One region of the Methylobacterium currus genome, then DNA from elsewhere that is predicted to be linked to it. Evidence: riboswitches for the same ligand, from Rfam matches in the RefSeq annotation. Region 1 holds a riboswitch; each other region holds the start of a gene.
The links. Region 1 has a riboswitch for cobalamin ahead of DA075_RS09535 (CbtB domain-containing protein). Riboswitches for the same ligand answer to the same signal wherever they lie in the genome.

Region 1 (9,947 bases):
TGGCTGAGGAGGTCGAGGATCCCCCGCGCGCTCGCCGGGGTGTCGAGCCCGACCGCGAAGCCGGCCCGGCCGCCGCGGGCCGGATAATCGGACAGGACGAGCGCGAGGCGGCGCTCCGACCGGGGCGTGGCGGCGAGGCGGGCCCAGGCGGCGGCGCGGCCGGCGGTGGCGGCGAGACCCGAAAAATCCGGCACCGCCCGGCGCTCGCGGAATCCGTCGACCTCCGGCGCCTCCTCCTTGTGCGAGATCGGGAAGCCGGAGAGCCGGCCGTCGAATTCCGGCAGCGCCACCTGCATGGCGAGGTCGGCGGCTCCGAGCCCTCTCGCCGAGGCTGCCCAGGCCTCCCGGCCGGCGCCGACCGTGAAGGCCTGGATCACCGGGCAATCCGCCTCGTCGAGCACGAAGCCGGCCTCGTCCCGGGCCGAGAAGGCGGTGGCGGCGACGATCACGGCGGGGCGCTGGGTCGCGATGGCCTCCCGCACGGCCGCTACCGCCTCCGGCTCCTTGAGGCTCGCCACCGCGACGATGACGGGGGCGAGGCCGCGCTCCCACAGGGCCGCCGCGAGGGCGGTGGCCGGCGCGGTGTCGCCGCCGAGGATCGCCGACCGGTAGACGAGCACGAGGGCCCGGGGCAGGGCCGAGGCGGGCTCCGCCCGCTCGCGGACGCCGCAGCCCGGGCACCAGGCAAAGCCCCGCGGCAGGGTACGGGGCGGTTCCGCCACGACCGGCCGGCCGAGTTCGGCGGCGATCCGCATGAGGAGCCGACGCAGGTTGTCGGTCCCGCCGGCGCGGAAATAGGCGTCGAGGGTCGTCCGAAGGTCGGGCGTCACCGTCGAGACCGCGTCGAGGCGCGGATCCGGCCGGTCGTCCCCCGGCAGCACCGCGAGCGGAATGCCGTGCGTCCGGCAGGTCTCGGCCAGCCGCTCGATGCCGTAGCGCCAGTAATCGAGCCCGCCGAGGCAGCGCACCAGCACGAAGCGGGCCCGGGCGATCACCGCGTCGGCGTAGAGGTCAACCGAGAGTGGATGGCGCAGCTGCGCGAGCTTGGCGAGCCGCAGGCTCGGCCAGTCCCCGCGCAGCCCCGCATAGGCATGGCCGAGGCCGGCGAGGTCGGAATCGGTGAAGGACAGGGCGACGATGTCGCCGGGCGCCTGGCCGAGATCGACCGCCGCCTCACCCTCGTCGAGGGAGACCGTATCGATGCGCAGGAGGTGCATCGGCCCTCAGGTCCCCGAAACCAGGCGAGGCCGCGGTGGGAACGCGACGCCGTCATGCACGTCCGCCAACGCCGGGGTCATGCCGAACTCTGGCAGCTCGATCATCTGGTCGAGCCCGGCCGCGAGGCGGCGCTGCCAGGCTCCGTCCGCGTCGCGGCGCCAGAGGGCGATCCCGGGGGCGTTCGGCTCGACCAGCAGGATCACCGCGAGGCTCGCGACCGGCTTGCATTCCTCGAGCTTGTCGAAGGCATCGAAGTCGCGGGTCGAGGGCGACAGGAGCTCGACGACCAGCCGCGGCTCCGCCGCCGTCAGCCCGTTCGGGTCGCGGGCACCGCAATCGACGCCGAGATCGGGACGGCGGATCTGGCCCGGCAGGGTCTCGACGCTGCCGTCACCGGTGAAACGGCGGCACGGCGTCCCGCGTAGCCGGATGCGGAACTCCGCCACGAGGTTGACCACGATATCGTCATGGACATCGCGCGCACCGGCCATCATCCGCACCGGCACCCCGCCGACCAGCCCGTAGCGTTCGTCCTGGCGCTCCTGCCAGGCGAAGAACTCCTGCACGCTCCAGCGCCGCGGCGCAGGCTCCGACATGCGATGCCCTCCCGGGCTGGTGTTGCTGTGGTGCGAGGTCAACGCAATGCCGAGGATATGGCCTCTGATGTTCTCGGCTTCAAAGTAGAACGCGGGTCACTCCTCTCCCTGCAGGCGGGAAGAGGGCCGTGTCGACGTTCAGGAGACACGGCAGGCTCAGGCAAAGCCGGAGCGAGGGTGAGGGGGGCTCGACGAGTGAGACTCCTCCGGCAACACCCCCTCACCGTCGGCTGCCGCCTCGCCGCCCGCGGGGAGAGGAAAAGGCGCACAATCCGTCGTGCGAAGCCGCGCTTACCCCTGCAACGCCGCCGCCACCGCCTCCTTGTCGAACCCCGCCAGCCCAATCACCACCAGCGTCCCGTCCCGGTGCTCGGCCGAGCGCCAGGGGCGGTCGTAATGGTGGGCGACGCGGCGGCCGACGCCCTGGACGACGAGGCGCATCGGCTTGTCGGCGACGGCGCAGAAGCCCTTGATCCGCAGCACACCCGCCACCTCGGCGGCCTTGGCGACCCGGGCGGCCAGGTCCTCGGGTGAGCCGGCGGCCTTCACGGGAAGCGCCACGCTCTCGAAATCGTCGTGGTCATGGTCCTCCTCCGTCTCGTGATGCGAGGGCCGCGCGGCGAGGTCGTCCTCCGCGGCGGCATTGAGGCCGAGCAGCACGCGCGGATCGAGGGCGCCGTGGGCGGTCTCGACGAGCTTGACGGCCCGCGGCAGCTGCGCCTCGACCTCGGCGCGGACCCGCGCCCGCTCGCCCTCGTCGAGGAGGTCGGACTTGTTCATCACCACGAGGTCGGCGCAGAGGAGCTGATCCTCGAACACCTCTTCCAGCGGGTTCTCGTGATCGACGCTGGCATCGGCCGCGCGCTGCGCCGCCAGCGCCTTCGGGTCGTCCGCGAAGGCGCCCGACGCCACCGCCGGCCCGTCCACCACCGCCACCACGCCGTCGACGGTCACCCGCGAGCGGATCGCCGGCCAGTTGAAGGCCTGGACCAGGGGCTTCGGCAGGGCGAGGCCGGAGGTCTCGATCAGGATGTGCTCCGGCGGCTCCGGCCGGTCGAGGAGCTTGTTGAGCGCCGGCACGAAGTCGTCGGCGACGGTGCAGCAGATGCAGCCGTTCGGCAACTCGACCACCGCGTCGGCGTCGCAGCCCGGGATGCCGCATTCGGCAAGCAGGGACCCGTCGAAGCCGACATCGCCGAACTCGTTGACGATGATCGCGAGGCGCCGGCCGTCGTTGTGCTCGATGGCGTGGCGCACGAGCGTCGTCTTTCCGGCGCCGAGGAAGCCCGTGACGATGGTGCAGGGGATCTTGTTGAGGATGGTCATGGAGTCACCGGCGCGGGAGGGATGCGGGCGACGACGCCCTTGCGGAACTCTTGTGGACGTTCGCGCCAGGGCACGACGCCGTCGGCCGTTCCGGCATAGAGGCCGATGCCGTCGAGGATGACCTCGGCGGAGATCGCCGGGTCGAGGTCGCCGTAGACATAGGTCCAGCGGCCGGGGCTCACGACCGCCACGGTGCAGGGCCGCTTGCAGACCGAGAGGCATTCCACCGGCTCGATCCGCACGGGCGTGCCGGGCCGGGCCGCGAGCGCCTGGGCGAGTGCATCGTGCAGGCGGGCGCCGGCGCGGGGGCCGTCCGCCGGATCGGCGGCATCGCGGCAGGTGGTGCAGACGTAGAGGGTGACGGGATCGCTCACGCGGTCACCTCGCTCCGACGCGCGGCGCCCTTCGTCCCCGCAACCGTGCCCCAGGCCCAGCCGAAGGCGAGGCCGAGCACCGCCCAGAACGCGAAGGCGACCGCCAGCGAGCGGGCGGCGAACTGCGCCGCGTAGACCGGTGGCATCGCCGAGATCTCCTCGGGCCCGTGCGGGGCGCCCCAGGCATGCGGCGCGACGACGAGGGCGAGGCCGAGGCCGATCGCGGCCGGGCCGCGGCGGATCGCCACCAGGTAGAGGCCGAGGGCCGTGGCGAGCGCCGTCGCGACCCACCAGAGCTGGCGCGATTCAAGGGCGGCGGCCGCGGTGCCGGGCAATTCCGGCGGCAGCCCGACCGCCGGCGCGAGGCTGGCCGCAAGGAAGCCGCCGATGCCGAATTTCAGCGCCTCGGAGGGCGTCACCTCACGGCCGGTCGCAACCAGCACGGCGCCGAGGAGCAGCGCGTAGCCGACGCCGCTCACCAGGGTCGCCAGCGCCGTGAAGGCGAGGCGCGGCAGGCCGGGGGCCGGCTGCCATTGCGGCTCGCCGCCATGGTCGTGACCGGCCGAACTGTGGCCAGAATGGGCGAGCACGATCAGCGGGTTGGCCGAGACGCGGGTGGGCGCGACGGTCTCCGCCGTCTCGTACTTCTCCGCCGCCAGGATCAGCGGCGAGGTGAGGGCGAATTGCAGCAGCGAGGTGACGCATGCGGCGAGGAAGCCGGCGACCAGGGCCGCGGCGAGCAGACGTTTCGTCATTGGTGGATCACCTGCACGACCAAAGGGCCGCGGGCCCGCGCCCGGTCGGGACGCAGGCCGCGCGGCCTCGAAGGGTTAGGCCCTGGTCAGTGGCAGGGGAAGTTGTGGGCGTGGCGCCAGTCGTGCGCGGCGTTGTGCAGGGCGACCACGGGCGCGAAGCCGGAGACGAACAGCAGCCCGATGCCGAGGGTTGCGGCGAGGAGGACGGCGCTCAGGCGTTCGCCGACGAGGGCGGGAGAGAGGGACCGGGTGATCGCGACCATGACGAACTCCTGCCGCCCCACCGGCGGCGTCGAGAGAAAGGGGTGACGGCAGGTCTCCTGGCTCGCGGCCTCTTGAGCCGGTCCACCGCCTTCCCGGATCGCTCCAGTGGCCGATGGCGGACCGTGTGCGACCGCTCACAGTTGCGGGGGCAGCCGCGGCACACCGGAAGAGATCCCGGATCCCACGTTCCCTTTTCACCTCGTCGCCGAGGCACCGTCGGGGCGACCCTATCGGGTTGCTGGCGGGCTTGCAATCGGCGCAGCCTGCCGCGACACATCCGGCCCCGAGATTTCCGCGATGTCCAAATTTCCGCGATGTCCAGGAGGAGCAGATGCCCGTGCCGGATCCGGACCGCGCCGCCCCGCGCCTGACCCTGGTGCTGGGCGGCGCCCGCTCAGGCAAGAGCCGCTACGCGGAAGGGCTGATCGAGGCGCTCCCGGGCCCTTGGCTCTACGTCGCGACGGCGCAAGCCTGGGACGACGAGATGCGCGCGCGCATCGCCGAGCACCGCGCCCGCCGCCCCGCTCCCTGGGAGACGGTCGATGCGCCGCGCGACTTGGCCTCGGTGATCCGGCGGGCGCCGGCCGGCCGGCCCGTTCTGGTCGATTGCCTGACCCTGTGGCTGACCAACGCGATGCTGGACGAGGATGCCGACCTCGCGGCGGAGCGCGACGCGCTGGTGGAATCCTGCCGGACGGCGGCCGGGCCGATGGTGCTGGTCTCGAACGAGGTGGGTTTGAGCATCGTGCCGGAGAACGCGCTCGCCCGCCGGTTCCGCGACGAGGCCGGGCGTCTGCACCAGCGTCTGGCGGCTATGGCCGACAGGGTGGTGCTGGTGGTGGCGGGCCTGCCGATGATTCTGAAGGGAGAAGCCCGATGAGCGACGACGAGGCGGCGCGCCACCGCGCCAAGATGGAGAAGCGCAAGGCGGTGCAGGATGCCGAGGTCGCGGCCAAGACGATCGAGAAAGGCCTGCTCATCGTCCATACCGGCCCCGGCAAGGGCAAGTCGACTGCCGCCTTCGGGCTGATGCTGCGCGCTTTGGGCCGCGGCTGGCGGGTCGGGGTGGTGCAGTACATCAAGGGCGCCTGGGAGACCGGCGAGCGCTTCGCCCTCGAACGCTTCGGCGATCAGGTCGACTGGCACACGATGGGGGAGGGCTTCACCTGGGAGACCCAGGACCGGGCCCGCGACGTGGCGGCCGCCCAGGCGGCGTGGGCCAGGACCGAGGCGCTGATGGCCGATCCCGGCATCCGGCTCCTGATCCTCGACGAGCTCAACATCGCACTGCGCTACGACTACCTGCCGCTGCCCGAGGTGGTGGAGGCGTTGAGCCGGCGCCGGCCGGACCTGCACGTCGTGGTGACGGGGCGCAACGCCAAGCCGGAGCTGATCGCCGTCGCCGACCTCGTCACCGAGATGGGGCAGGTGAAGCACCACTTCGCCGCGGGGGTGAAAGCGCAGGAGGGCATCGAGTTCTGATTGACGGTGAGGGAAGGAGGGGGCTACAGGCTCGGCCATGACCAGCGCCCTCCCGACCGGACTCTATTACGCGCCGCGCACCTAGCGGCGGAGTGCTTGTCATCTCTCAACCGCTGCGACGTGTCGGCGGTTGAGGCTTCCCAGGAAATCCAGGCCCGCCGACCTCGCCCCAGATCCGAGGTCTTCCGTGCCGTCCTCTCCCATCCCGCTCCCTTCTCTCGGCCTGATCGGCTTCGGCGCCTTCGGTCGCCTGGTCGCCGCGCATCTGGCGCCGCTCTTCACGCTCCGCGTCCACGACCCGTTCGCGCCCGAATCCGAGTTCACGGCGGCCGGGCTCGCGCCGGTCAGCCTGGCGGAGGCCGCCGCCTGCCCGGTGGTGATCCTGGCAACCCCCGTCTCGACCCTCGCCGCATTGGTCCGGGACATCGCCCCTCACCTGACTCCGGGCGCCCTCGTCCTCGATGTCGGCTCGGTGAAGGTGCGGCCGGCGCAGATCATGCGGGCCGGTCTGCCGCCTGGGGTCGACATCGTCGCGACCCATCCGCTGTTCGGGCCGCAGAGCGCGCGGGACGGCTTGCGCGGCCTCAAGATCGCGGTCTGCCCGGTGCGGGGCGACCGCGGACCCAAGGTCGGCGCCTTCCTGCGGCGGGCGCTCGGGCTCACCGTGATCCTGACCACGCCGGAGGCGCATGACCGCGAGGCGGCGGCGGTGCAGGGGCTGACGCACCTGATCGCCAAGGTGCTGGTGGCGATGGAGCCGCTCCCGACCCGGATGACCACCCGCAGCTTCGACCTGGTGATGCAGGCCGTCGGAATGGTCCGTCACGATGCGCCGGAGGTCTACCACGCCATCGAGCGCGAGAACCCCTACGCGGGTGAGGTGCGGCGGCGGTTCTTCGAGCTGGCGGCGCAGATGGATGAGGAGTTGGGAGAGGTTGAACTGGCTAGCGCCGAGGTTTGACGCCTGACCTCAGGCCTTGACACAAACCTGTCATTCCGTGGCCGCAAAAGTGGAGCCCGGAATGACTTGGAGGCTGGCAACAACCTCGGAGAGGGTCGGGCCCGAACCTTAGTCTCCTGCCGCTTCCTCCGCTGCCCGGGCGCGCTCGCGCCGCTTCTCCATCGCCCGCACCGAGAACACCGACGCCTCGTAGAGGAGCAGCATCGGGATCGCGAGCGAGAGCTGGCTGATCACGTCCGGCGGGGTCAGCACCGCGGCGGCGACGAAGACCAGGACGATCGCGTAGCGCCGGCGGTCCTTCAGGAACTTCGAATCGATCAGACCGATCTGGCCCAGCAGGGTCAGGATCACAGGCAGCTGGAATGCGATCCCGAAGGCGAAGATCAGCGTCATGATGAGCGAGAGGTACTCGTCCACCTTCGGCAGGAGCTCGATCGTGGCCTCGCCGGGCTGGCCGATCTGCTGCAGGCTGACCGAGAAGCGGATCAGCAGCGGCATCGCCAGGAAGTAGACGACGAGGGCGCCGAGCAGGAAGAAGATCGGCGTGGCGACGAGGTAGGGCAGGAAGGCCCGGCGCTCGTTGCGGTAGAGGCCCGGGGCCACGAAGGCGTAGAGCTGGGTCGCGACGACCGGGAAGGACAGGAAGCCGGCGCCGAACACGCTGAGCTTGATGTTGGTGAAGACCTGCTCGAGGAAGTGGGTCGCGATCAGCCGCGCCTTTTCCGCCCCCACCACGCTCACATAGGGGTGGACGAGGATGTTGTAGATGTGCTGCGCGAAGAAGAAGCAGACGAAGAACATCACCCCGAAGGCGAGCAGCGACTTGATCAGCCGCGAGCGCAGCTCGATCAGGTGCTCGATCAGGGGTGCGCGCGAGGCCTCGATCTCGGCTTCATCGGCCTCGGTGATCATGCGGTCCGGCCCGTGCTGGCGGTGTCGTGGGAGGGGGAGGCGTCGGGAGCGGCGCGGGCCGCGTCGGCCTTGAGCTGCGCGGTCGCGGCGGCCAGCGCCGAGACCGACGGCTTCTCGGCCGCGGGCTCGGGGGGCTGATAGGCCGGCGGGGCGGCGGGGTCGATCGGGGCAGGCGGCTCCGGCAGCGCCGTGGCGGACGGCTCCGCGGCGAGGGGATCCGCCCCCGGCAAGGCCATCGTGGCGGGCTTCGGCGCGCCGTCGACGGCGCCCTTGATCTCGTTGCGGATGGTCTGCACCGGGTTGAAGCCGGCGGCCGTCGCCGAGGAGACGCTGCGGTTGATGCCCTCGACCTCGCGGCGGACCTCGTCGAGCTCCGCCTCGCGCATCGCCTCGCTGAACTGGCTCTGGAACTCGCCGGCCATGCGCTTGAGGCGGGCGGTGACCTGGCCGACGGTGCGCAGGGCCTTGGGCAGGTCCTTGGGGCCGATGACGACGAGCGCGACGCCGCCGATCAGCATCACCTCGCCCCAACTCATATCGAACATGGCGTGACGGCCCTGCTACTCGCGCGGCGCGACTCGTGAAGCGGGCGCCTCGCGCGGGCTGTCTAGCACGCCGGTGCGCCGGCGCCAGTCACCGCCGAGCAGGTTCCGGTTGAGCGCGGGCCGCCCGCGAGCGGGCCGCGGCCGGAAACCTGCATCGAACGCGTAAGGCACTTGAAGGAGGCGGACCGGAGGTCGCGCGCTCCTGTGCGGGGGAACAGGCTCGGAGACGGCCCGCTCAGCCGACCTTGCGGTCGACGTTCGGCTCGGCAGTGCCGACCGGCGGCATCTGCGCGGTCGGCACGTGCGTCGGCTGAACGGGGGTCGGCTGCACGTTCGTCGGCGGGACGTGGACAGGCTGCGCAGGGGCCGGCTGCACCACCGGCGGCGCCACCTGGACGGGCGGGACCTGCGCGTGGGGCACCTGCGCCGTCGTGGTCGGGGCCTGCTCCTCGTCGGCCATGCCCTTCTTGAAGGCCTTGATGCCCTTGGCGACGTCGCCCATCAGCTCGGACACCTTGCCGCGCCCGAACAGCAGCATGACGATCACGCCGACGACGATCCAGTGCCAGATACTCGCGCCGCCCATGGTTCTCTCCTGCGCAGCGTCTGCGTCGCCGCGGCACTCTCGCGGGGCGCCGTGCGACGCCCCAAACCTCTGATCCCGCAGGCTCATCGTCGCCGGATGGCGGCCGGAGCGCTGGCGGTCCGGCCGGAACCTAAGGACGGCGGTGAGCGAAAACAAGCGTTTCCTCGGGGGTTGGCCGAATGCCCCACCCGGGAATTCAGTCCGCCGCGGCGTCCCCGGGGCCCAACGGATCCTCGTCGGCTCCCGCATCGTCGCTCGGCTGCGGCACCCGGAAACCGGCGGGCAGCCGGCCCTCGATCAGGCCGAGGCCCTTCAGCTCGTCGAGGCCGGGCAGGTCCGAGACGGCATCGAGGCCGAAATGGTCGAGGAAGGCCGGGGTGGTGCCGTAGGTCACCGGTCGCCCCGGGGTGCGGCGCCGGCCGCGCAGGCGCACCCAGCCGGTCTCGAGCAGCAGGTCGAGGGACCCCTTCGAGGTGGTGACGCCGCGGATCTCCTCGATCTCGGCCCGGGTCACCGGCTGGTGGTAGGCGACGATGGCGAGCGTCTCGAGGGCGGCCCGTGACAGCTTGCGCGCCTCGGGGACGCCGCCGCGCAGGGCGGGGGCGAGGTCGGGCGCGGTGCGGAAGGCGTAGCCGCCCGCCACCCGCGCCAGCGTGATGCCCCGGGGCGCGTAGGCGCGGGCGATCTCGCCGAGCACGGCCGGCACGTCGGTGCCGGCAGGGAGCCGGGCGGCGAGGTCGGCCTCGGAGAGGGGCGCAGGCGCGCAGAAGATCAGCGCCTCGGCGAGGCGGGCCGCCTCGGAGGGGGGAAGCGGGGGGTGAGCCTTCGCCACGCGGCTCATGGTCCGGCGGCGCGAATCTGGATCGGCGCGAAGGGCCCGTCCTGGCGCAGCAGGATCTGGCCCTCGCGGGCGAGTTCCAGCACCGCC
Region 2 (9,947 bases), 1.1 Mb from region 1:
AGAGCTTCCTGCCCCACGGCACCGATCGCGACCCCGATTGCGGCACCCAGCCGGTGGTGCTGACCCTGCGCGACGCCAACCCGAACGGCGCCTCGATCCGCTTCCTGGTCGAGGGCGCGCCCCTGCCCGACGACGCCGCCAGCTACCAGCGCATCTGCATCCTGTTCGACGGCACCGACCAGGATGCCCTGCTGCACGCCCGCGAGCAGTGGCGCAGCGCCAAGGAGGCCGGCCACAGCGTCGCCTACTGGCAGCAGGACGAGCGCGGCCGCTGGCAGAAGAAGGCCTGACAACCCGGGCCCCCGCCCGCGAGGAGACGTCATGACCCGCCTCACGACCCGCATCCTCGCGCTCGCGGCCGCCCTGCTGCTCGGATCCGCGCCGCTCCTCGCGCAGCCGGCCCGACAGGAGACGCGCCAGCAAGAAGCCCGACAGGACACCCGCCAGCCGGACGGGCGGCGCCTACCGCCCGACGCGACGACGCAGCACAGCCTGTCCCTCTCCGACGGCCGCTCCCTGAGCTTCACCGCCGTGGCCGGCAGCCTGCCGCTGGTCGACGAATCCGGCAAGCTCCAGGCCGAGATTGCCTTCACGGCCTTCACCCTGCCGGAGCGCGAGGCCAGGACGAGGCCCGTCACCTTCGCGATCAATGGCGGGCCGGGCGCCGCCTCGGCCTATCTCAACCTCGCGGCGGTCGGGCCCTGGCGCCTGCCCCTCGACGGCACGAGCATCAGCCCCTCGATGGCGCCGGTGGCGGTGCCGAACGACGAGACCTGGCTCGACTTCACCGACCTCGTCTTCATCGACCCCGTCGGCACCGGCTACAGCCGCGCCGCCGGCGACGACGGGAAGCGCTATTACGGCGTCGAGAGCGACACGGCGGTGCTGTCGGCGGCCATCGCCCGCTGGCTGCGCACCAACGACCGGCTCACCTCCCCGAAATTCTTCCTCGGCGAGAGCTATGGCGGCTTCCGCGGGCCGCTGATCGCCCGCAAGCTCCAGGACGACGTCGGAATCGGGCTCTCGGGGCTGGTCCTGCTCTCGCCGGTGCTCGATTTCGGCTATCTCCAGCCGCCGCGGCACAATCCGTTGGGTGCCGTGACGCGACTGCCCTCGCTCGCCGCCGCCGGCCTGGAGCGCCGCGGGGAGACCCCGGACCCCGCCCGCATGGCGGAGGCCGAGGCCTATGCCACCGGCCCCTACCTCACGGATCTCCTGCGCGGGCCCGCCGATTCCGCCGCCATCGACCGGATGACCGAGCGCGTCGCGGCCCTGACCGGGCTCGATCCCGCCCTGGTGCGCCGCCAGGCCGGCCGGCTCTCGGGGTCGAGCTACCAGCGCGAGGCCGACCGCGATGCGGGGCGGGTGGCGAGCGCCTACGATACCGGCGTCACCGGCTGGGACCCGGATCCGAGCGCGGCGCAGGGGCGCTTCGTCGATCCGATCCTCACCGCCATGCAGGCACCGCTCACCAGCGCCATCGTCGACCTCACCGCCCGCACCCTGAACTGGCGGGTGCCGAACCTGCGCTACGAGCTTCTCAACAACGCGGTCAACGGCAGCTGGAACTGGGGCGGCGGCCGCTCCCCGCCGGAGGTGGTGGGCGAGTTGCGCCAGGCCCTCGCCCTCGACGGGGCGATGCGGGTGCTCGTCGCCCACGGCTATACCGACCTCGTCACGCCCTACTTCGCCTCGAAGCTGATCCTCGACCAGATCCCGCCCTATGGCCGCGAACGGCGCCTCTCGCTGTCGGTCTATCCCGGCGGCCACATGTTCTATTTCCGCAAAGGCTCGCGGGCGGCCTTGCGCGGGGACGCGCTCCGCCTCTACGAGACGGCCCTGGCCGCGCGGCGGAGCGGCGGCGACGGACGATGACGAGCGGGGCACGATGCGGCGGACGGTGATCGGAATCGCCTTGATGGGGCTCGGCTTGATCGGGCTTCCTCTGGCCGGCTGCAGCAGCACCGACCGCGCCGCCCCGCCGGTGAACCTCGCGGCCCCGGTCAAGCCGCCCCCGCCGCCCGCCCCGAGCTGGGGCCCGGTCCTGGCGCAGGACGGCACCTGCACCGGGTCGGTCCCGGCGACGGCGACCGAGATCGCCCCCGGCATCCCCGAATGCGAGCTGGTGCGGCTCAAGGGCAAGCCGCCGACCGACGTGCTCGTCGGCGAGAGCGGGCGGGGCCAGCGCGAGGTGCAGGTGCTCTACACCGAGCCCGGCGCGAAGGAGCTGTATTTCTTCGTCAACAACCGCCTCGACCGGATCGTGAAGTAGGGCGAGCCGCACCCCACCGATTCCGGACGGCCGCCGCGCAGGTGCGCGGCGGTCCCGTCATGCGCTAACTTCATCGACGTCAGGCACTCCCCATCGGTCCGGGGACGTCCGCAGGCCGGCAAAAGGGACCACGAGCGTCATGCGTGAACCGAACGCGGTCGATTTCTGGCGCGGCATCGCCCTGATCACGATCTTCATCAATCACATCCCGGGCAACGTCTTCCAGAACTACACCTATTCCCAGTACGGGATCTCGGACGCGGCCGAGCTGTTCGTGTTCCTGGCCGGCTGGTCGATCGGCATCGCCACACGCGGGCGCGACGGGGTGCCGGAGCCGGCAGGTCGCACGGTGCTGCGTCTGCTCTCGCGCATGGTCGAGGTGTATCGCGCCCAGCTCGTCATCACCGCCATCGCGCTGGCGATGCTGGCGGGTGCGGCCCTCTACCTCGACAACCCGCTGCTGGTGGAGTGGCACAATGCCGGGCCGATCTTCAGCGACCCGATCCAGGCCACCGTCGGCTGGGTGACGCTGCTGCACCAGCTCGGCTTCTTCAACATCCTGCCGCTCTACGTCGTGCTGCTCGGCCTGGCGCCCGCCTTCGTGCTCCTGTCGCGGGTGCATCTCGGCCTCGCGATCGGGATCTCGATCCTGCTCTACGCCGTCAGCCTGGTCTTCGAGATCAACATCCCGAGCTGGCCGATGGAGGGGCACTGGTTCTTCAACCCGCTGTGCTGGCAATTGCTGCTGGTGCTCGGCTTCGCGGCGCATGAGTGGCGGCGCAGCTCGGAGCGGTTCCTGGCCTGGCGCCGCAGGCTGATGCCGCTCGGCATCGTCATCGTGCTCGTCGGCGCGGTCCTGTCCTGGTTCAACCTGCGGCCCGACCCGCTGGCGGTGCCGGAGCCGCGGCTCCTGTTCATCTTCGACAAGTCCTACCTGTCGCCGGCCCGTCTGGTGCACTTCCTCGGCGTGCTCCTCGCCTTCCAGGCGGTGTTCGGCCTCGTCCAGCCACGGGCGCGCTGGCTCACGCGGCAGCTCGCCGGCCTCGGCCGAAACTCGCTCGCGGTGTTCTCGGTCGGTTCGGTCGCCAGCCTCGGTGCACAACTGATTCGTTTCTGGAGCGGGGGAGGTTTCGCGACGGACATATTTGTCGTAGGGTGCGGGTTGGCTTCTCTCTCCTTCACGGCATGGTTCGTCGAATGGCGCTCTCGCTCTCCCCGGCCCTCCTCGGCGGCGTGAGCCTCGCCATGGCGTCGTGCCTCGGCTTCGCCGTGCAGGCGCAGTCGACGACGCCGCAACCGGCCCAGGTTCAGCCGGCGCCCGTCCCGCCCCAGCCGGCCCTTGCCGAGATCCCGGCGCTCCAGGCCACCGCGCCGAGCCCGGACGCGCCCGATCCGAGCCTCTCCCCGGAATGCCGGGTGCCGGGCTCCAAGCTCTACACGCTGGCCAAGCTCAAGGCGGTGAAGAAAGCCCTGCGCGAGCACCGTGCCGTCCAGGTCCTGACCATCGGCTCCAATTCCGGGGGGCTCGGCACCGCCGCCACCTACCCGGTGCGCCTCGAAGACGCGCTGACCCGCTCCCTGCCCGACATCGAGGTGACGGTGGAGAGCCGCGGCGTCTCCGGCGAGATCGCCTTCGGGGCGGCCGAGCGCCTGCGCAACCAGGTGGCGGAGATCGAGCCCGACCTCGTGGTCTGGCAGGTCGGCGGCAACGACGCGCTTGCCCGCGTCGACATCGAGGACTTTTCGCAGTCCCTCGCCGAGACCGTGGCCTGGATCAAGTCCCACGGCATCGACGTGGTGCTGGTGGATCCCCAATACACCGCGAGCCTCGCCAAGGACGATTACTACCGCCAGTTCGTCCAGGCGATCCAGAAAGTCGCCGAGCGCGAGCAGGTGCCGCTGGTCCAGCGCTACGAGGCGATGCGCTACCTCGCCACGCGGGCGATCAGCGCCCTCAAGGGCGACACGGCGCAGTCCGGCGCGGGCTTCCGCCTGGCCGATCTCGGCTATCGCTGCATGGCCGAGCATGTCACCCGGGCGATCACCGTCTCGCTGCTCCAGCCCGACGTGGCACCGGTGCCGGTGACGCCGGTACCGGCCAACTGAACCGCCGCGTCGCCACCTTTCTTCACACCCGCCACGTCAATCCGGGGCCGCGCCGCGGAACCCGGAATCCGGACACTCAGGTGATCCAGGATGACGCGGAACGCGATCCGCCTATTTCCGGAAAGCCTGCGGCTCCGGATCCCGAGCTCCGCGACGCGGACCCGGAACGACGTCACGGATGGCACCAACGTCGAGAGAAGGCAGGACAAGAAGCAATGCCAAAACCCTGGCTGATCGCCGCCGCCTGCATCGCTCTCCTCGCCGTGCCCCCCGCCTCCCACGCCGCTGAACCCCTGCGCCTCGTCCTCGCCACCGCGACGCCCGGGGGCGGGTTTCCGGCCTATGGCGAGGCGCTGGCGGCGGCGATCCGGGAGGTGGATCCGGACCTCACCCTGGAGCTGCGCGCCAGCAAGGGTTCGACCGAGAACCTCGTGCTCCTGCGCGACGGTCAGGTCGATCTCGGCCTCGTCCAGGGCGAGTACGCCTACGAGGCGCTGTCCGCGCAAGGCACGCCCCCGGCCGTGACGGTGGTCGCGCCGGTCTACGCGGCACCGGGCCTGTTCGTGCTGCCGGCCGAGAGCCCGGTGCGCGGCATCGACGACCTGCGCGGCAAGCCGGTCGCCCTCGGCACGCGGAGTTCCGGCCTCACCGCCATGGGCCGGACCATCCTGCGCGGATCGGGCATCGACCCCGAGCACGACATCCGCCCGATCCTCCTCGACCATGCCGGCGACGGCCCGGCGATGGTGCGGGACGGACGGGCCGCGGCCCTGTTCGGCGGCGGCACCGGCTGGCCGGGCTTCCTGGCGATGGCCGAGGCACCGGGCGGCGCCCGCTTCCTCGGCCCCTCGGCGGCGGCGCTTCCCGCGATCCTGGCGGCGAGCCCGTCCCTGCGGCGCATCACCGTCCCGCCCGGCACCTTCCCGGGCCAGGATCAGGCGATCGAGACGGTGGGGTCGTGGAGCTTCATCCTCGGCAAGCCCGGCCTCGACCCGGCCTCCGCCGCCCGTCTCGTCGCGGCGATCGACAAGGCGAAGCCGGCCCTCGCCCGGCGCCTGGCGCATGAGCGGCCGAGCGATCCCCGCGATCTCGCGGAAGCGGTTCCGGCTTCGTGGCTCCACCCCGCCACGGCGGCCTTCCTGCGCGGCGAGTAGGCCACGGTCGCATCATCGGCCGGTGTGTTCCCGTGGACACATAGTCTGAAACGTTATTACAGTGCGTTTCCAAGTGTTGCTCCCCGGCGGGCGGCCTGCCATGGATGCGGCCGCCAAGGTTCCCCGGGTGCGAGCCCGCGGGTGAAGAGGGAACTCGGTGAGCCGTTCGGATGCGCAGGTATCCGCGGCGAGGCCGAGGCTGCCCCCGCAACTGTGAGCGGAGAGGTTCCGCCGCCGATGGCCACTGATGCTCCGACACCGGGAAGGCCGGCGGGACCGATGATCCGCGAGCCAGGAGACCTGCCTTGAGCCTGCGCCGTCCGGCGCGGTCACGTCCTGCGGGCGGTGCGGCCCCCGGGGGAGCGCTCGGGCTGTCCGCCGCGTGGCCGCGCGGGCGCCGCCTGCTGCTCGCCCGGAACGCGCCGCACGGCAACCATCGAGTGCGCTCCGTGAGAACCCGTCCGCCGCTCCACCGTCCCCGATCCGGCCCGCGCCCGATGCCCGTCCTGGCGACCGCCCTGGGCTTCAGCCTCGCGGTCAGCGCCGCGCAGGCACAGGAGACGATCGCCCTCGACGAGGTCGTGGTGGAGGGCCCGCGTCCGTCCGGGCCGGCGCTCCCGGCGCTCTCCTCCGCGGCTGCTGGCACGATCGGGCTCATCGGTCCCACCCCGGGCTTCCGCGGCGACCGGGCCGTCAGCGCGACGCGGACCGACACGCCGCAGCGCGACGTGCCGCAGGTCGTCACCGTCGCCCCGCGCGAGGTCATCACCGATCTCGCCGCCACGCGCGTCGACCAGGTCTTCACCTACACGCCCGGCGTCGCCCAGCAGAACAATTTCGGCGGCCTGTCGGTGTTCAGCTACGCCATCCGCGGCGTGACCACCTCCGAGTTGTACAAGAACGGCTTTCCCCTCAACCGCGGCTACCCGCCCCCGCCCGACGCCCAGAACGTCGAACGGATCGAGGTGCTCAAGGGCCCCGGCGGCGGCCTGTTCGGGCGCAGCGACCCCGGCGGCCTGATCAACATCATCACCAAGCAGCCGACGCGCGAGCGCTTCGTCGAGATGGGCAGGCTGTGGGGCTCGTTCGGGCAGGTCCGCGGCACGGTCGATTCCGGAGGCAGCCTCAACGAGGACGGCACGCTCCTCTACCGCTTCAACCTCGCGGCCGGACGCCAGGACAGTTTTCGCGATTTCGTCGACGGCGACCGGCTCCTGGTCGCGCCGGTGGTGAGCTGGCAGGTCACGCCCGACACGAAGGTCACCGTCGAGACCGAGTTCCTGCGCAACCGCACCGTGTTCGACCGCGGCGTCATCGCCATCGACAAGCAACTCGGCTTCCTGCCGATCTCGCGCTTCCTCGGCGAGCCGGGCCAGAGCATCCATCAAGCGTCCGACTCGATGCAGGTCCGGATCGATCACCGTTTCGATGCCGACTGGCAGATGCGGCTCGCCACCTATTTCAACACCGGAAGCCTCGTCGGCGAAGCGGCCGAGATTCGCGCCATCGCGGCCGACAACCGCACCGTCTCGCGCGACCGCAATTTTCGCGATTACCGCTGGGACGTGGCCATCGGCCAGGCCGAACTGGTCGGACGCTTCGACACCGCCGGGATCGGCCACACCCTGCTCCTCGGCGTCGAGCGCGAGAGCACCGACAGCCGCACGGTCTACCTGCGCTCCAACGTCCGCACCAACCCCTACGCGATCGACATCTATGATCCACGTTACGGCCAGCCGCCGCCGCCGTACACGATCCCGCGCAACAACATCGAGCACATCACCAACACCGCGCTCTACGCGCAGGATCAGCTCGTTCTGTCGCCGGAATGGAAGGCGCTCGTCGGCGTGCGGTTCGACATCTTCGAGGATTCGTTCCGCGAACGGGTTCCGCGCAGCCAAGCCGACCAGAGCTGGGCCGCCGCCTCGCCACGGGCCGGCCTCGTCTACCAGCCGCTCCCGGAACTCGCGCTCTACGCCAATGTCGGCACCAGCTTCCGGCCGAATATCGGCCCGGATGCCGCCGCCGCATCGCCCGGCCGGCCGGTCGAACCCGAGACCGGCCTCGGCTACGAGATCGGCACGAAGCTCGACCTGTTCGGGGGAGCGTTGAGCCTCACCGGCGCCGCCTTCCGGGTCGAGCGCCAGAACGTGCTCACCCCCGATCCGCGCAACAGCGGCTTCTCCATCGCGGCGGGCGCGGTGCGCAGCCAGGGCTTCGAGTTCACGGCGGCCGGTCAGATCACGCCGGAGATCAAGCTCCTAGCCGGCTACGTCTTCGCCGACGCCGTTGTCACCAAGGACAATCTCCTCCCGGTTGGTGCGGCACTCATCAACGTGCCGCGCCACTCGGGCAGCCTGCTCGCGGTGCACGAGGTGCAGGAGGGCCCCTGGAAAGGCCTTGGACTCGGCGGCGGCGTGCGCGCCGTCGGCGAGCGGGCGGGCGACGCCGCCGGCAGCGGCTTCCGGCTGCCAAGCACCATCGCGGTCGATGCGCTCGCCTATTACCGCTGGGAAAATGTCCGGTTCGGCCTGAACGTCGAGAACGTGTTCGACACCACGTATTACGAAAGCTCGCTCAGCGCGTTCCGGGTCTATCCGGGGGCGCCGCGCCGGTTCACCGGCACCCTGTCGGTGCGATTCTGATGGCAGCGTTCCTCCGCAAGGGCGATGCCGGCCGCAAGGGCGATGCCGGCCGCGATGCCGCCGCCGCCCGCGCCCGGCGCTACCGCCAGGGCCTCGCGCCGGTCCTGGCTCTCCTCGCCGCCGAGGCCGGCAGCACGCCCGAGGGCATCGCCGCCTCCTTGACCCGGCGCGGGGTGCGCAAGCCCCGCGGCGGCCGGGTCTGGACGCCGCCGGACGTGCGCCGGCTCCTCTCCCGGCTCGCCGCCGAGACCGGGTCATGACGGCACAGGGCACACCCTCCCCGCGCATCGGAGCGATCGATGCCTTGCGCGGCCTCGTCATGCTCCTGATGCTGGTCGACCACGCGCGGGAGACCTTCTTCCTGCACGCCCAGGTCCGCGACCCGATGGATCTCGCGGTCACCGCCCCCGACCTGGTGGTGACGCGGCTGACCTCGCATCTCTGCGCGCCGGTCTTCCTGTTGCTCACCGGGCTCTCGGCCCGCCTCTATGCCGGCAAGCACGGCACGGGTGCGGCGTCGCGCTTCCTCCTCACCCGCGGCCTGTTCCTGATCCTGCTCGAGGTCACGCTCGTGAACCTCGCCTGGACCGGCCGGCTCCTGCCGCCGGTCCTCTACCTGCAGGTGATCTGGGCGATCGGGCTCAGCATGGTCGCGCTCGCGGGCCTGATGCGGCTGCCGCAATGGGCGCTGGCGACGGTCGCGCTCCTGATCATGCTCGGGCACAACCTCCTCGACGGGATCGTGCTCGCGCCGGGCCAGGCAGGCTACACGCTGTGGTCGATCCTGCACCAGCGCGGCCTCCTCGACCTGCCCTGGGGTGTGGCCCGCACCTCCTATCCGGTGCTGCCCTGGATCGGCGTCGCGGCGGCGGGCTACGCCCTCGGACCGTGGTTCTCCCTCGATCCCGCCCCCCGGCGGCGCCGGCTCCTCGCCCTCGGGGCCGCGGCCCTTGCGCTCTTCCTGGTGCTGCGGGGGCTCAACGGCTATGGCGAGCCGGTGCCGTGGCAGGCCGGCCCGACCATGGGGGCGACGGTCCTGTCGTTCCTGAACCTCACCAAGTATCCGCCCTCGGCCGACTTCCTGCTGCTGACGCTCGGCCTCGGGCTCTGGCTCCTCGCCCTGTTCGAGGCGGTGCCGGCCGGGCGCCTCGCCTGGCTGCGGGTGTTCGGAGGCGCACCGTTGTTCTTCTATCTCGTCCATCTCTGGCTGCTGCGCGGGCTCTCTCACCTCGCTCTGGCGCTCGGCCTCGCAGGCGCTTCCGGCCGGATCGAGGCCGGTGCCCCGGCGCAGCTCTGGATGATCGCGGCGCTGATCAGCCTGCCGCTCTTTGCCGCCTGCCGCTGGATGGTGGGCCTGAAGCGGCGGGGGCGGCATCCCCTGCTGAGCTACCTGTGACGACGCGAACGAACCGTCGCTGCCGCGTGCTGTGGCGTTGATCTGGGACTGTCCGTCGTGGTCGACCTGCGCCGTCGGCAGGCTCGTGGTCGAGAGCCAGAGCGCGGGCAGAAGGACCGATAAGCGGGGGAGCAGAGTCAGGCCGCGATCATGCCTGTTGTTGCATCGACGCGCCCGCGCGCGGGGCAGGACGGGGATGTCCGCTGGTCGAACGCGCGGTCGCGGTGCTTGATGGCCGGCCCGTTCGGCATGTTTCTCATCTATGGCTAGGACGCCACAAAAAGCCGCCTCATCCGCGATTCCGGCAGTCTATCCGCGTGCCGCGCGTGAATGCAGCCGCATCCTTCGGATCGTTCCCGAGCAGAAGCATTTTT
Region 3 (9,947 bases), 1.9 Mb from region 1:
GAAATCATCCGGGCCAAGAAGGACTTCGCGCAGACCGCCAGCTCATCGGGCCGGTGGCGCCGGTGGCCGTCGCCGAGGCGGCCAGCGAGCGTGCCAACGGCGTCGTGCGTCAGACTGTGATGTCGATCCCGGGCCGCATCTTCCGCGGAATGGCGGGCTTCTCCGACTACAAGGTCCGCCGGTAGTACGAGCCGGCGACCCGCACCTGCAGGGCTGCCCTGGGGGAGGCGCAGAAGGCCGAGGCCAAGTTCATCCGCGATGCATCATAGGGACGTCTTTGACGACAACGACCTCGACGTCCTGAAGGACCTCACCGCGCCCGGCATCGAGGTCCTGTTCGACGGGATAAAGCGGGCGACGCAGGCGCTCGTCCCGAACGAGCCGGCGCCGATCGCCGACTGGATCGAGGGCAACCTAGTCAACCCGAACGGGCCCTGGCCGCGACCGGTCGAGCTCGACGTCGTCCAGCGCGCCGTCGCCTCCGCCTTCCAGGGGGAAGGGGCTTGGCGCATCAACTGGCTCAAGCCGCCCCACGCCGGGTCGAGCACGCTGCTCGCCCTCATCCACATCTACTTCGGCGCGCACGAGGGCCACGACACCATCTTCTACGAGCGGTCGGACGGCGACGCCCAGAAGTAGCACGATGACCGCCTCTACCCGATCCTGACGTCCTCGACCGCCCTCGTCGGAGTCTTGCTGTGGATCAACACCCAATCGTTACCCCAGGCTGGATCAGGGGCAAGCCCTTGAAGCTAAATTGGAAATACTAATTCAAGTGGGGTCCCGATCGGCGCCGATCGCGACACCACTTGGAGCCAGTTATTTAATGCACCATCAATGTTTTGGGTAAAAATCATTGTAGGGGTTCGCTTCGTGCTGATACACAAACAAGCGATTCATGCTGCAAAAATTAACTACCGAAACAATTTACGTCAAAATATAGCTAATTGTGTTACGCAATATCCGGAATTACATCACATGATTGCTTGAAGTTGTACGATTTTAGCGGTGCTTCAATGACCGTAACATGGTTGGATTGGTTCGCATGGACACGATGCGAACTGCAACGTAAAATTTACCGGACTGCTAATTTGCGGCTCCCCAACGATCTGAAGACACCGGAGGGTGCCATGCGCGTCCTCACATCCCGATGCGCTATGAAGGCAGTAGAAGCACAGCGCACCGGCGAAATTTTACCTGAAGTGGAACGCTTCCTCTCGGTGCTGTGCTCTTATTTTGTAGTTGATAACAGCGATACAAATGCAATATCAACTCGTAATTTGAGATTGGAACGTCATTTAGTACCGCATCTAGTGAAATTGGCGCTAGAAGAACCCGAGATCGCTGAATGGTTAGAGCTTTGTCGCGAATTTCCAATTCTATATATCGATTTTCCGATGAATTCCTGGATGATTTCACAATCTGTGCAGGTGGGAGCGATATTCGTAGATAACGGGGTTGCTGAAATGCACGATCTCGCGGTTGGATTTGGCGATCTACGTCATCCCACCATCTCGGTTGTGCTGGCACCAAAGGACACGAGGTGCAAGCGCCGCCTCGTTTGGGAAATGGGAACGGAGAATGTTCACGATGAGTTGTTGGGCGGCGCTTTAGATGATCTTGCCGGTCAAATACCATCAACTCGAGATTTGATCGCGGCAAGCGGCTTGGCATTGTCTGATTTTTGCCGCTTGATGGAGAAAATGGTCGGAGCAGTACTTTTCCAAGAAAATTCACTTCAGGCAGCAGCAGCACCAGCAATGTGGGCCAACCAACTGCCGTCTGATCGTGTACGGCGTGCCGCGTGCTTACGAGAGGGCGCCAATCGCAATAATAGTGATGAGGTTCGCTCTCTGTTTAGGATCGTAAGAATTGGCCTTGTGCCAGATACCGCACGGAGAGGCCTCCCGAAGGCCGCGACTATTTCTCAGCATAGTCCGCTGCTCTGCCCGGTTTGGGTGCGTGGACATTGGCGCAATCAACGACATGGGTCAGGCCTATCCGAGACTCGCCGAATTTGGATCGATCCTCATCATAAAGGCCCAAGAGACGGACTCGCGAGGCAGCTAATGAACCTGATTGAGTCTTGATTTCAAAGTGTATCGCCAAGACGAGATCTGCGCGCGACGGCGTTGTGCTGGCAACCTCGACGCGCTCGGGCTGGCTTAGCGCAATTGCAGCCACGCTGCAGCCGCTGACGGAGCTTCTACGCCGGGAAGTGATCGGCGGCTGCGACGTCCTGCACGGCGATGACACGTCGATCCTAGTGCTGGCCCTGGCACGGGCAAGGCGAGCACCGGACAGCTGTGGACCTATGTGCGAAACGAACGCCCCCACGACGGCGTTCGTCCGCCAGCAGCTATGTTCTTTGCCTCGCCCGACCGTCGGGGCGAGCGCCCGCTCGCCCACCTAGCGGCCTTCTGCGGCGTGTTGGTGGCCGACGGCTATGCCGGCTTCAACGGGCTGTACGAGGCTACCCGTGCCGGCGGCGCCCTGACCGAGGCGAGATGCTGGGCGCATGTGCGCCGCAAGATCATCGACGTGCACGCCGCGACGGGCTCGGTCCTCGCAGTGGAGGCGCTGGAGCGGATCGGGGCGCTCTCCGGGGTCTAGTGCGACATGCACGGCAAGCCGCCCGATGCGCGCACTCGCGAGCGACAAACCCGCTCGAAGCCGCTGGCCGAGGCGCTGAAGGCGTTTGCCGAGACGAGCCTGGCCCAGGTCCCGAGCCAGTCCGACCTGGCCAAGGCGTTGCGCTACATGCTGGCGCGCTGGCCGGCGCTCATGCGCGCCTTCGATGACGGGCGTCTCGCCCTCGACAACAACGCGGCCGAGCGGGCGCTGCACTGCGCTGCGTGGCGGTCGGGCGCAAGAACTACCTGTTCGCGGGATCCGAGCCGGGCACCGAGAACCTGCTGCGCTCGACCCCGCGGCTGGACCCGTTCGCTCTCGACCTGTTCAACCCGGTGTACGGCCAGCCCAAGCCGCCCTTCACGCGCCGCTACAGCGCCAGCGAGAACGTCGGCAATACCGCCGTCTACGCGCAGGACCAGATCGCCCTGAGCCCGGAGTGGAAGCTCCTGCTCGGCAACCGCACCGACTTCTACAACCAGACCTTCCGCGACAAGGTCGGCGGGGAACGCACAGAGCAGGACCGCACCGGCTTCTCGCCGCGCGCCGGGTTCGTCAACCAGCCACTCTCCTTCCTCTCGCTCTACGGCAACGTGGCTGCCTCCTTCCGTCCGAACACCGGCTTCGACAGCGCGACGAGGCCCTTCGCCCCGGAGACGGGCTTCGGCTACGAAGTCGGAGCCAAGCTCGACCTCTTCACGGGCTTGAGCGTGACGGCCGCGGCCTTCCACATCGAGAAGGAGAACGTCCTCACCACCGATCCCGAGGATTTCTTCTTCCAGATCGCGGCCGGTGCCGTTCGCAGCCAGGGCTTCGATCTGAGCTTCGTCGGGCAGGTGACGCCCGAGTTCCGAGTGATCGGCGGCTACGCTTTCATCGACGCGGCGGTGACGCGCGACGAGGTCCTGCGGGTCGGCTCGCCACTCCTCAACATCCCGCGCCACTCGGGCAGCCTGCTCGGCGTGTATGAGGTCCAGGGCGGCGACTGGAAGGGCTTCGGGATCGGTGGCGGCGTCCGGGCCGTGGGCTCGCGCCTCGGCGACAGCGGCAACGAGCGGTTCCGGCTGCCGGGCTACGTGCTTGCCGACGCCCTCGTCTACTACCGGTACGAGAACCTGCGCTTTGGGCTGAACGTCGACAATATCTTCGACGCAACCTACTACGAGCGCTCCTACAACTCGTTCTGGGTCGGCGTCGGCGAGCCTCGGCGCGTGACCGTCAGCATGACGGCCCGCTTCTGATGGGCGTGCATCGAGTGACGCTTCCAGCGTCGACAGGTGCACCGCTCACGTCTGAACGCATCGGCTCCGTCGATGCGCTCCGCGGGCTGGTGATGGTGCTGATGCTCCTCGATCACCTGCGCGAGACGTGGTTCCTGCACGTGCCCGTCGCTGATCCGATTGACGCCAGGACTGCCCTGCCAGCCCTGTATCTGGCCCGCCTCGCGGTCAGCCTGTGCGCGCCCGTCTTCGTCGCGCTGACGGGCGTGGCCGCATTCCTCTTCAGCACCCGGCACACGCGGGCGGCGACACGCGCCTATCTGGTGAAGCGCGGTCTCGTGCTGATGGCCCTGGAAATCCTCTACCTCTCCGAACTGTACTGGGGCGTGGCCAGTCCGACCCTCTGGCTTCAGGTGATCTGGTGCATCGGCGTGTGCATGATCGTCCTCGCGACGCTGATCGGCCTGCCGCGCTCGGCCCTCCTCGCGATCGGGCTCCTGATCGCCTACGGTCACAACCTTCTCGACCCGATCCAACTCCAGCCCGATCAGCCCTTGTTCCCCGTCTGGGCCATGCTGCACCACCGCGACACAATCGCGCTGCCGTTCGGACTGGTCGCGAAGACGACCTATCCGGTGCTTGCATGGATCGGCGTCATCGCGCTCGGCTACGCGATCGGCCCGTGGTTCCTGCCCGGGGTCGAGGTCCGCACGCGCGAGCGGCGTCTTGTGGGGCTCGGCTGCATGATGCTGATCGCCTTCGGGTTGCTGCGCCTCGCGAACAGCTACGGCGAGAAGCCCTGGTTCGTTGTCGACGGCAGCGCCCTGCGGACGGCGATGAGCTTCTTCGCGCTGACGAAGTACCCGCCCTCGCTGCTGTTCCTGTTGCTGACGCTTGGGATCGGTGCGCTGCTCCTCGTCGCCCTGGAGCGGGCGCGCGCTGCTCCAGCCGTCACGGCGTTGGCGGTGTTCGGCGGTGCCCCGATGTTCTTCTACCTGCTCAACCTGACGGTGCTGCGGGCGCTGTATCACGCCGCCCACGCGATTTGGGGCTCGACGCAGAGCTTGCTATCCGGTGTAGCGAACTACGCCTGGGTGTTATTGTGGTATGTTGGGCTGATCGTGCCCCTCTACCTGCCGACAGCGTGGTTCTCGTGCTTCAAGGCGTCACGGCGCGAAATCGCTTGGCTGAAGTACCTCTAGGGCCGAACCCAGCAGCTTGACCGTGCGAAGGGTGACCTCCGATCCCATCCAGACCACGGTGGTAGCGTCTCGGATGTCCGCTTGGATCAGAAAGTGATCCCTTACTACCGGACACAAAGATCTTATTCCGCCAGCCGTGTGCCGGCCGTCTTGGTGCTTGGCCCGACGCCTTGAGGGACCGGCACTGATGCGCCCGCGTAGTTGCTGTTGATGTAGAGCGTGGCCTTGTCCGTGACCTGTAACTTCTTGGCGATGACCACCGTCCACGGCGATTGATCGGATACCTTGTTGCCGTTGCCGCCAATCAAAAGTGTTGCGTTCGGAAGATAAACCGTACCGTACATTTTACGGATGTTCTTCGCGGTGAGTTCAATCGTTCCTGAAAAGCTACGATCGGTCATCAATGCAAATCCGGCAAAAATCCCTCCCTTGCGCCCTTCCAGAGACAGACCGGCATTGCCGTTGAGATTGATCGACGCGAAATCTTTTAGAAACACCACAGCATCGGTTCCGACGATCTGTGCGTTGCCGCTCATCGTCAACGATCCGCCCGTAAAGTAATGCTCCCCGGCCGACAGCGTAATGGTTTCATTGCCGGACAACTCGATGTCGCCACAGTGAAGCCCTGGGTTCAGATAGGTTGTGCTGGTGATACTCGTCGTATCGCACCCGGTCGGGAACGCGATGTTCAACGCGGCAAAAGGGTCCGGCATGACGCGTGTGCCGGTGAGGGGGTTGGGACTGATCGCGCCGAACGCACCGCCTGCGGCACGCGCATCACCCGCAGTCACCAATGCGCCCCCCGTTGCAGCGAGGTCGCTGTTGCTCTGCACGAGGCATCCGGCCGCGTTCAAGGCTCCGCTGCTATCGAGACCGACAACCGTGCCGCCGCTGCTCTGGATGCCTAGCACGCATAAGGGACCGCTGGCGTAGCGGATGGCTTTGGCCGTGACGTGCAGGTTCCAGCCGCCGGGGGGAAGGAGGCTGCGGAAGAACGACGGACGATTTGCGCCTTGACTGACCGTCATCGCAGAAGCTTTGAGATCCAACACTGCGGACGAGGTGACAGCCCAGCGCAAGCGCATGGGGTCGGCCAAGTTGTCTGCAAACACTCTGGTCCGCTCGGTGGTAGCGGTAGAGAGATCAACGCCCAACTCGGCCGCGCCTTTCAGGGCGGCTGTGTCCACGATGGTTTGTAGCTTTGTACGAGTGAAGAAGACCTCGGCCACCTCCACGGCTCCAAGTGTGGCCATTGCAAGGACCGGCAGCGCCGTAGCGAGGATGATGATGACCGCGCCGCTCTGGTCTCGCTGAAATGCCCGCGCCCGGGCAAGCGCACACGTTCCCGCGGCCACGTTCAATTTCGTTAACACTTGTTTACGCCAGCTCGCACCGGACAAGATATCGTCCGCCGTATGATACTCTCTCCAACTAGGGGTAGCGCAACGTAAGTAAAAATATCATAAATTATGCGCTGAACGCTCATAATCAATTTCAGCCTTAAGTTGCAACTTCATTGCAGGAAAGTGCCGTAGGTAATTATTACTTCTTCATAAATATCTAACTATTTTTGGCTTGCGACCTCCGCGGTCCACAATGCGGATGTGCGTTTCGCAGTGAGAAAACGAGCGTTTTCCACCACCATCTGCGTTTCGCGCGGTCAAGTCGAAAGAGTTTTGACCATAATGTGGATTGTGTGAGCGGATCTGTCGGGCGCTGGCCCGTCGCCAGCGCCCCGGCACGAAGGCCGCAGGACTCCTGCCTCCGATCTCGTTGACTCGACTCAGGACCCTGAAATACCAATGGCTCGACGGTTCCCTTCGGGGATCAAAAGGGAACGCGGTGAGGTGCTGCAAGCACCGAGACCGTGGCTGCCCCCGCAACTGTAAGCGGTGAGCCTTCCGCCACCATGTCACTGGGCAGCCTCGCTCGGGAAGACGGTGAGAGGGCAGCGACCCGCGAGCCAGGAGACCTGCCGTCAGTCGTGGTCACGCGCGAAGCGCGTCGGGCGGGGTGTCCTGGCGGGTGTCGGCACGGGTCTTCGGGATCCGGGCGGCCTTGTTCGCGGTGACGTGCCACTGCCGTTACCCAGGTCTCGACCGTGTCCCCTTCCCGCCTGTCGCTCGCTTCAACGTTCTTCACCTGCGTCGCCACTTTCGTGGCTCCTCCTGCCGACGCCCAGGAGGCTGCGGGCGAGATCCGCCTCGACGAGATCGAGGTCGCGGCCCCTACGCCCGTGCCGTCCGGCGCCGCGTCCGCCAGCGCCGGCTATGTCGGCGGTGTCACGGGCATCGGTGGCGCCCTCATGACCGTCAATTCCGCCAGCGCCGGGATCATCTCGGGCGCGCAGCTCAACAGCCGCCCGGTCACCCGCCCGGGCGAAGTGCTGGAGGAGGTGCCGGGCCTGATCGTCACCCAGCATTCCGGCGAGGGCAAAGCCAACCAGTTCTTCCTCCGCGGCTTCAACCTCGACCACGGCACCGACATCGCCATCCACGTCGACGGCATGCCGGTTAACATGCGCACGCACGCCCACGGCCAGGGCTACGCCGACCTCAACTTCCTCATTCCGGAACTCGTTGGGGCGGTCGAGTTCCACAAGGGCCCGTACTTCGTCCGCGACGGCGACTTTGCCTCGGCAGGGTCGGTGCGGATCGACTACCTCGACAAGCTCGACCGCAACATCGCGCTGACCACGCTGGGCAGCTTCGGCTTCAAGCGCGGGCTCTCCGCCGCCTCCGTGCCGCTCGGTACGGGCAACCTCCTGGTGGCGGGCGAGGCGCAGACCTATGACGGGCCGTGGGTCGTGCCCGATGCCCTGCGCAAGCTCAACGGCGTCGCCCGCTACAGCCAGGGCACCGCGACCGACGGGTTCGCAGTCACCGGCATGGCCTACTGGTCTAAGTGGAACGCCACAAACCAGATCCCCGAGCGGGCGGTGGCGGAGGGCATCATCGGCCGCTACGGCACGCTGGATCCCACCGACGGCGGCGATACCGGGCGCTTCTCGCTCTCCGGGCGCTGGAGCCAGTCGGGCGCGGGCGGCATCACCCGGGCCTCGGCCTACGTGATCCGCTACCAGATGAACCTCTGGAACAACTTCACCTACTTCCTCAACGACCCCGTCAACGGTGACCAGTTCCGCCAGCGTGATGCCCGGGTGCTCGGCGGCGGTGAGATCTCCAGGGTCTTCCAAGGCGACCTGTTCGGGTTGCCGATGGAGAACGAGATCGGCGTCCAGACCCGCACCGACGACATCCGGGTCGGCCTGTTCAACACCACCGCCCGGCAGTACCGCTCGACGGTGCTCGACGACCGAGTGCTGGAAGCGAGCGCCGCCTTCTACTACGAGAACCGGGTGCGCTGGACCGACTGGTTGCGCACCAGCGTCGGCTTCCGGGCCGACGGGTACTACGCCGATGTCCGCTCCGACACCGCGGCAAATTCGGGCCGGGCTCGCGACGGCATCGTCAACCCGAAGCTCGGGGTGGTGTTCGGGCCGTGGGCGGATACGGAGATTTACCTGAACTACGGCGGTGGTTTCCACTCGAACGACGCCCGCGGCGTCACCGCGACGGTCGATCCGGCAAGCCCGCTGTTCAACATCAGCCGCTCGCCCTTCCTGGTCCCCTCGACCGGCTACGAGGTTGGGATCCGCAACCGCTCCATCGCCGGACTGGAGACGAGCCTCGCCCTGTTCCGGCTCGATTTCGCATCCGAGAACCTTTTCCAGGGCGACACCGGCACCACCGAGCCGAGCCGGCCGACCCGCCGTTTCGGCATCGAGTGGAGCAACCACTACGCGCTCACCCCTTGGCTGCGGTTGGAGGGCGACCTGACGATCACCAACGCGCGCTTCTCCGACCGCGACCCCGTCGGCCAGCGCGTGCCGGAGGCACCGACCACCATCGCCTCGGCGGGCGTCACCTTCGGCAAGGGCCAGGGTTGGTTCGGTAGCTTGCGCTTCCGGTACTTCGGTCCCCGGCCCCTGATCGAGGACAACTCGGTGCGCTCGAAGCCGACCGCCCTGCTCAACGGCCGGATCGGCTACGCCTTCGACAACGGCGTGAGCCTCGCCCTCGATGTGCTCAACCTGACGAACGCCCGGGCCGACCAGATCACCTACTACTACGAGTCCCGTCTGCCCGGAGAAGCGGCCGCCGTTGCCGACCGACACTTCCACCCGGTCGAGCCGACCGCCGTACGCCTGACCCTGGCGGGGCGGTTCTGACGGGCATTCCTGGCTGAGACGAGCCCTACCATCTGGAGCGGACCCTTGCTGCCCAACCCCTTCGACGATCAGCCTGCCCGTCTCAGGGTCAAGGTCGGGCTCGTCTACGCCGTCCTGATCGCCGCCAACATCGCGGCCTGGGCAGCGGCCTTCGCGACCTTCGCTCATCAGCCCGTCCTGCTCTCGACCGCTTTCCTCGCCTACAGCTTCGGACTGCGCCACGCCTTCGACGCAGACCACATCGCGGCCATCGACAACGTGGTGCGCAAGCTCATGCAGGAGGGTCGGAAGCCCCACTCGGTCGGCTTCTTCTTCTCTCTCGGCCACTCCACCATCGTCATCCTGGCCTCGGGCCTGATCGCCGTGACGGCCGCGGCGATGAAGGACAGCTTCGACCAGTTCCACGACCTCGGCGGCGTGATCGGTACCGCGGTCTCGGCGACGTTCCTGCTCGTCGTCGGCATCGCCAACCTGTTCATCCTGCGAGGCGTCTGGGCTGCGTTCTCCCGGGTGCGGCGAGGCGGCAAGATCGTAGACGAAGACCTGAACACCCTCCTGTCCGGACGGGGGCTGCTGGCGCGCCTGTTCCGCCGGGTCTTCGGGGTGGTCTCGCGCTCATGGCACATGTACCCGATCGGCTTCCTCTTCGGGTTGGGCTTCGAC

Region 2: it holds a riboswitch for cobalamin, as region 1 does, so the genes downstream of both, DA075_RS04245 (TonB-dependent siderophore receptor) here and DA075_RS09535 (CbtB domain-containing protein) in region 1, are expected to answer to the same signal.
Region 3: it holds a riboswitch for cobalamin, as region 1 does, so the genes downstream of both, DA075_RS18500 (TonB-dependent receptor) here and DA075_RS09535 (CbtB domain-containing protein) in region 1, are expected to answer to the same signal.

Annotation. Positions count from the first base shown of each region.
Region 1 covers NZ_CP028843.1:2,033,117-2,043,063, reverse strand. The annotation lists gene cobN (cobaltochelatase subunit CobN) at 1-1,217, opposite strand, end outside; gene DA075_RS09555 (Uma2 family endonuclease) at 1,224-1,814, opposite strand; gene cobW (cobalamin biosynthesis protein CobW) at 2,106-3,140, opposite strand; gene DA075_RS09545 (DUF1636 family protein) at 3,137-3,514, opposite strand; gene DA075_RS09540 (CbtA family protein) at 3,511-4,269, opposite strand; gene DA075_RS09535 (CbtB domain-containing protein) at 4,356-4,532, opposite strand; cobalamin riboswitch at 4,563-4,766, opposite strand; gene cobU (bifunctional adenosylcobinamide kinase/adenosylcobinamide-phosphate guanylyltransferase) at 4,865-5,413, shown strand; gene cobO (cob(I)yrinic acid a,c-diamide adenosyltransferase) at 5,410-6,015, shown strand; gene DA075_RS09520 (prephenate dehydrogenase/arogenate dehydrogenase family protein) at 6,203-6,976, shown strand; gene tatC (twin-arginine translocase subunit TatC) at 7,085-7,888, opposite strand; gene tatB (Sec-independent protein translocase protein TatB) at 7,885-8,433, opposite strand; gene DA075_RS09505 (twin-arginine translocase TatA/TatE family subunit) at 8,669-9,019, opposite strand; gene scpB (SMC-Scp complex subunit ScpB) at 9,216-9,860, opposite strand; gene DA075_RS09495 (segregation and condensation protein A) at 9,857-9,947, opposite strand, start outside.
Region 2 covers NZ_CP028843.1:927,148-937,094, forward strand. The annotation lists gene DA075_RS04215 (DNA polymerase III subunit chi) at 1-290, shown strand, start outside; gene DA075_RS04220 (S10 family peptidase) at 322-1,875, shown strand; gene DA075_RS04225 (hypothetical protein) at 1,889-2,272, shown strand; gene DA075_RS04230 (OpgC family protein) at 2,412-3,509, shown strand; gene DA075_RS04235 (SGNH/GDSL hydrolase family protein) at 3,470-4,378, shown strand; gene DA075_RS04240 (TAXI family TRAP transporter solute-binding subunit) at 4,594-5,532, shown strand; cobalamin riboswitch at 5,631-5,854, shown strand; gene DA075_RS04245 (TonB-dependent siderophore receptor) at 6,030-8,177, shown strand; gene DA075_RS04250 (hypothetical protein) at 8,177-8,437, shown strand; gene DA075_RS04255 (acetyltransferase domain-containing protein) at 8,434-9,573, shown strand.
Region 3 covers NZ_CP028843.1:3,963,617-3,973,563, reverse strand. The annotation lists gene DA075_RS38175 (hypothetical protein) at 63-185, shown strand; gene DA075_RS18535 (hypothetical protein) at 259-639, shown strand; gene DA075_RS36035 (hypothetical protein) at 1,131-2,090, shown strand; partial or broken gene DA075_RS37575 (IS66 family transposase) at 2,135-2,790, shown strand; gene DA075_RS18515 (TonB-dependent siderophore receptor) at 2,856-3,872, shown strand; gene DA075_RS18510 (acetyltransferase domain-containing protein) at 3,872-5,053, shown strand; gene DA075_RS18505 (TadE/TadG family type IV pilus assembly protein) at 5,176-6,408, opposite strand; cobalamin riboswitch at 6,848-7,047, shown strand; gene DA075_RS18500 (TonB-dependent receptor) at 7,251-9,284, shown strand; gene DA075_RS18495 (HoxN/HupN/NixA family nickel/cobalt transporter) at 9,330-9,947, shown strand, end outside.